2 linked regions of the Granulosicoccus antarcticus IMCC3135 genome follow. The protein of the gene in region 2 binds, or shares a complex with, the protein of the main gene of each other region. Links are inferred from orthologs where the notes say so. Each region holds a gene or a part of one and is shown on either strand. Other genes may lie near its edges.

Evidence for each region. The genes of interacting proteins can lie anywhere in the genome.
Region 1: the proteins of rpsJ (region 2) and nusB are in contact, whole or in part, in a solved structure (PDB 3D3B), measured with the Escherichia coli proteins. The link is inferred for Granulosicoccus antarcticus IMCC3135 from one-to-one orthologs.

The regions. Positions count from the first base shown.
Region 1 is NZ_CP018632.1:4,958,914-4,961,763, forward strand. It holds nusB (transcription antitermination factor NusB), read right to left. Parts: upstream 1,814-2,850; coding sequence 1,187-1,813; downstream 1-1,186. Other genes in the region: IMCC3135_RS21570 (YceD family protein), read right to left, coding at 1-93; IMCC3135_RS21575 (Maf family protein), read left to right, coding at 126-707; IMCC3135_RS21580 (phosphatidylglycerophosphatase A family protein), read right to left, coding at 711-1,190; cysS (cysteine--tRNA ligase), read right to left, coding at 1,825-2,850. UniProt on the Escherichia coli protein: Part of the processive rRNA transcription and antitermination complex (rrnTAC). The complex forms an RNA-chaperone ring around the RNA exit tunnel of RNA polymerase (RNAP).
Region 2 is NZ_CP018632.1:1,968,057-1,970,996, reverse strand. It holds rpsJ (30S ribosomal protein S10), read right to left. Parts: upstream 1,658-2,940; coding sequence 1,343-1,657; downstream 1-1,342. Other genes in the region: tuf (elongation factor Tu), read right to left, coding at 1,664-2,854; cbiB (adenosylcobinamide-phosphate synthase CbiB), read right to left, coding at 300-1,238. UniProt on the Escherichia coli protein: Involved in the binding of tRNA to the ribosomes. Part of the processive rRNA transcription and antitermination complex (rrnTAC). The complex forms an RNA-chaperone ring around the RNA exit tunnel of RNA polymerase (RNAP).

The sequences.
Region 1 (2,850 bases), 3.0 Mb from region 2 along the record:
TTTCAATTGACTCTGCGGCAAAACAAGCTCGAAGCGTGTTCCCTCACGGGCCAATAACTCGGGTTTGAATCGCTGAGGAAGTGCCTTGACCATAACCCACGAATAATAAAGAAAGGAGTGAAAGTTTGCAAGTGCTTGTTCTAGCATCAGGATCACGATATCGGGCAGAACTTCTGCAAAGACTGAAGCTGCCGTTCTCGCAGCTCTCCCCGGATATCGATGAAACCGCCACCCCGGGAGAGCCTCCCGCCGCACTGGCAACACGATTGGCTGGCGCCAAAGCCGCAGCAGCGCGCAGTTTGACGTCAGAGCCGGCCATTATAATAGCGTCTGACCAAGTTGCAGCATTAAATTTTGAACGTCTGCGAAAACCCGGCTCCGTGGAACTGGCGCGAGCGCAAATTAATAAAATGAATGGTCAATATGTCGACTTCTTCACGGCACTTTGTCTGCTGGATACCACTACTGGACACCAATTTACCGCTCTGGACCACACCCGAGCCCGCCTGCGAGAGCTGAGCGAGGCAGAAATCACCCGTTACATCGATGCAGATCTGCCGCTGGACTGCGCCGGCAGCTTCAAAGTGGAGTCCCTGGGGATCAGTTTATTCGATTCAGTCGACAGTAGTGATCCGACCGCACTGATCGGATTACCACTGATTGCCCTGTGCAAGGGGTTGCGGACATTCGGCTTCTCACTGCCCTGACAATCAAAGCAGACGCAGCAGAATCTGCAGCACCAGCAATGAAAACAGACCAGCCAACACATCATCGAGCATGATTCCAAGACCACCGTGAACCTGGCGATCTATCCAGCTGATCGGCCATGGCTTGCTGATATCAAATATGCGGAACACCACAAACCCGGCCAACACCCACCAGGTGGTACGCGGCATGGCCATCATGGTAATCAGATAGCCAACCACCTCGTCCCAGACGATGCCCGGGTGATCATGCACCCCCAGAGCTTGTGCACAGACATGGCAGCACCAGACCCCGATAGCAAACAGCACCAGCAACGCCACGCTGTAACCCAGCAGAGACTGAGGCATGAGAAACAGCAGCGGGATTCCCAATAGCGTCCCGAAAGTGCCAGGTGCACGCGGTGCGAGGCCCAATCCGGCCCCCAGAGCCAGGAAATTGGCAGGCCCGGCGAACAGGTCTGCAGGCTTGATTGCTTTCAGGCTCAACGTTTTCTCATTTCCAGTGGTCGAACGGCAAGTGCCAGCTTATCCAGCACCCCATTGACGTAACGATGGCCTTTGTCGGCGCCATATCGCTTGGTGATCTCGATGCCTTCATTGATAACAACACGCGCCGGGATATCCGGACATTCGGTCAGTTCAAAGGCCGCAACACGCAACACACCGCGTTCGATCGGATCCAGCTCGGCAATCGGTCGGTCCAATGCATCGAATAGCGTCGCATCGATAAGCTCAGGGTTATGACTGACGCCATTGAAAAGTCGTGTGAAATACTCAACATCCACACGCCCCATGTCTTGTTTTTCCATGAACTGCGTGCGCACATCGGAACTTTGCCCGCCACTGACATCCCATTGATACAGGGCTTGCAGCGCCTTTTCACGGGCGTAGCGCCGTGATTGCGAAAGACTGACCTTCTTGGCAGGCTTGGGCTTATCAGCCGTCTCCGCCTCTGTTGCGTGAGCCTCAGAGGACTGAGTCGCACGGGCCTCTTGCTCCAACTCGGCTTCACGCAACATGTCACCCAACGAGCGAGGCTCTTCGGTGCCAGGGATCACGGGATCAAGTGGTGCTGAAGACACCTCGTCTGTTTGTGGAATCTTTTTCACGGGTTTTGCCCTCAATCGCGGCGCCAGGTGGTTTTGCCACCGGCATCTTCCAATACAACACCCTGTGCAGCCAGTTCGTCACGAATCTGGTCGCTACGGGAAAAATCCTTTGCGGCTCTGGCCGCCTGTCGTTCTTTGATCAATGTGTCTATCTGTGCAGCCGATGGCCCATCCTCGCTGGCCTCGCCCTGCAGCATAACCTCTGGATCCTTGTCCAGGACACCCAGCCGCCCGCCCAGATAGACCAGCGTCGAGGCCAACTTGCGCGAAACTGCGCTTTCCAGATCGGCTTCCTTGTTGAGCGAGTTGGCTAGCTCATGCAGCACAGCCAGGGCCTCTGGCGTGTTGAGATCATCGTCCATCGCAGCCTCGAAACGCTCCAGATAACCAGCATCCAGTGCCGTTGTATCCACAGCAGTTGACGCCTGGGTCAGCGCTTCTCTGTCGACAGGACGACCGCGTAGCGCCGTATAGAACCTGCGCAGTGCCGTGCGTGCGGCCAACAGGGCCTCGGTGGTGTAGTTGAGCGGACTGCGGTAATGGCTACCGATAATGAACGTCCGAATCTCCTCACCCGAATAGTGCGCCAGAACGTCCCCGATGGTCATGAAGTTATTGAGCGACTTGGACATCTTTTCATCGCCAATTCGCACCAGACCATTGTGCATCCAGTAACGGGCAAATCGACCACCGGTCAGAGCCTCACTCTGAGCTATCTCGTTTTCGTGATGTGGAAACTGCAGATCGGCTCCACCGCCGTGAATATCGAACTCCTCGCCCAACAGGTCCATTGACATGGCGGAGCATTCGATATGCCATCCGGGGCGCCCATCACCCCACGGCGACGGCCAGCTGGGCTCGCCAGGTTTGGATGATTTCCAGAGTACGAAGTCTAGAGGGTCGCGCTTGTATTCGTCGACAGCAACCCGCTCACCGGCTCGCAGCTCGTCGACCTTGCGACCCGACAGCTTGCCGTATTCGGCAAACGATTTGACCGAATAGAAAACATCACCGTTATCGGCCGCATAGGCATGACC
Region 2 (2,940 bases):
TTCCCAAGTGGTTTGCTCCAAGGCCAAACACTCAGTGGCAACTGACGTATCCGTCAGGTTTACAGCAGCGGGGGCTGCGCCGGAATTGAACGATATATTGCATCGATCGTCACCGGACTTCCCATTTCACCCTGACACACAAGCGTATGCCAGAGAACCCGAACGCGAGCATGGTTGCACGCATTCTGCAAGACGTCAATCAGGTTTTGATGACCGGGCGGGCAATGGTTATTCGATTAAAACGAGAATCAGTTTGAAACGTATTACTCCCGACCAAGCAGTGCCAGCCGTACAGTGTCTCAATAACCCAGATCAAGCCATGCAAGCAATACCAGTAGTACCAACATCCACACCATCGCATAGGCATAGACCAGCAGTCCTTGGTGCAACTCGGGGGCACCGGGGCTAGCACCTTCGGCATTCAACCAGGGCTCTTCACTGATGCCTTCCTCATAGACCCTCGGACCTGAAAGCTTGATCTTCAGTGCAAAGGCCATGGCAGATTCGGGCCAGCCGGCATTGGGTGAGCGATGATGTCGAGCCTGCATCGCCAGAGAACGAAAGGAGCAGACCCTCCCTCCTGCCAACCAGATCAGCAATGCACTCAGCCTGGCAGGCAACCAGTTGACGACATCATCCAGTTTGGCGGAGAAACGCCCAAAATCCAGATACCGAGTGGATTTATGACCGATCATTGAATCCAGAGTGTTTATTGCCTTGTACGCGGCCAACCCGGGCAAGCCAAACAGGACACCCCAGAACAACGGTGCTACAACACCATCGGAGGCGTTCTCCGCCAGGCTCTCCAAAGCGGCACCAGCGATACCCGACTCTTGCAAATCTGCTGTCCTTCGGCCAACGATCAGACTGAGCGCTGAGCGCGCCTCACTCACATCGGCACGTAATAACGGACGGCTGACCGCCGCTACATGAGCATAGAGACTGCGGGTGGCCAACAAGCTTGAGGCAATCAGTGCCTCCAGCATGAACCCTGCAAGGGTATCTGGCAGTAACCAGACCAACAACAGCGCTACCAGGGTGGTGACGATGACAACCAGCAACGCTGTCAACATACCCAGCAACTGGCGCGCAAGAGGCAATGATCCCTCTCGATTCAGGAGTCGTTCCAGCCGGTTAATCATCCAGCCAATCCAGACTACAGGGTGCCGAATAGCGGCAAATAGCGATGGGGGCCAACCCAGACACAATTCGGCCACCATGGCCATCAGCATCAACATGCCGTCAAATCTCCGGTTGTATCGACATTCATCAATTCCCAAAACCAGAAAAGGCCCGCCGAAGCGAGCCTTTAAAGGAAATGTCGAACAAACAGATCTAGCTATTAAGCCAACTTGATCTGAACGTCAACACCAGCGGCCAGATCCAACTTCATCAGAGCATCTACCGTTTTTTCTGTTGGATCAACAATATCCATCAGACGCTTGTGAGTACGCAGCTCGTACTGGTCGCGCGCGTCTTTGTTGACGTGCGGAGAAACCAGGATAGTGAAGCGTTCTTTCTTGGTAGGCAAAGGAATTGGACCCAGAACACGGGCACCAGTACGCTTGGCGGTTTCAAGAATTTCTTTCGCAGAACGGTCGATCAGACGGTGATCGAATGCTTTCAGACGAATTCGGATTGTTTGACTGGCTGCCATAATGTATTACTCGATTATCTTCGCAACAACGCCGGCACCAACGGTACGGCCACCTTCACGAATCGCAAAACGCAAACCGTCTTCCATCGCAATCGGGTTGATCAGTTCAACAACGATTTTCACGTTGTCACCCGGCATTACCATCTCAGTACCTTCTGGCAATTCAACCGCACCTGTTACATCCGTTGTACGGAAGTAGAACTGTGGTCGGTAGTTGTTGAAGAATGGCGTATGACGGCCGCCTTCATCCTTGCCCAGTACGTAGATTTCTGCCTCGAACTTCTTGTGAGGGTTGATTGTCTTCGGCTTGCACAGTACTTGTCCACGCTCGATATCTTCACGCTTGGTACCACGCAGCAAGATACCTACGTTGTCGCCAGCTTCACCTTGATCCAGCAACTTGCGGAACATCTCAACACCAGTAACTGTCGTCTTGGTGGTGTCACGGATACCGACAATCTCGATTTCCTCACCAACCTTGATGATGCCACGCTCGATTCGACCTGTTGCAACTGTTCCACGACCCGAGATAGAGAACACGTCCTCTACAGGCATCAGGAAAGGCAGATCAACAGGACGATCAGGCATTGGAATGTAAGTATCCAGCGCATCAATCAGCTTGTCGATAGAAGGACGTCCGATTTCAGTCATGTCACCTTCGATCGCTTTCAGAGCTGAACCGGTGATGATTGGCGTATCGTCGCCAGGGAAATCGTAGCTGTCGAGAAGCTCACGAACTTCCATTTCAACCAGTTCAAGCAACTCGGCATCATCAACCATGTCTGCCTTGTTCAGGTAGACAACGATGTAAGGAACGCCTACCTGACGAGCCAGCAGGATGTGCTCGCGAGTCTGTGGCATAGGGCCATCAGCAGCCGAACATACCAGGATAGCGCCGTCCATCTGAGCAGCACCGGTGATCATGTTCTTTACATAATCCGCGTGTCCCGGGCAATCTACGTGAGCGTAGTGACGGTTCTCGGACTCATACTCAACGTGAGCTGTAGCGATAGTGATACCGCGAGCTTTCTCTTCCGGCGCGTTATCGATCTGGTCGTATGCGCGTGCAGCACCACCGAACTTCTCTGCCTGGCAGATAGTCAGTGCAGCTGTCAGTGTGGTCTTACCGTGATCGACGTGGCCAATAGTGCCTACGTTGACATGCGGTTTATTACGTTCGAATTTTTCCTTAGACACTTAAGTTCTGGCCTCGTTTTCGATTGATCGCCCATGCGATCCCTGGTTTCACAGACCGGTCTCAGGTCTTGAATAGGGTCTGGGCT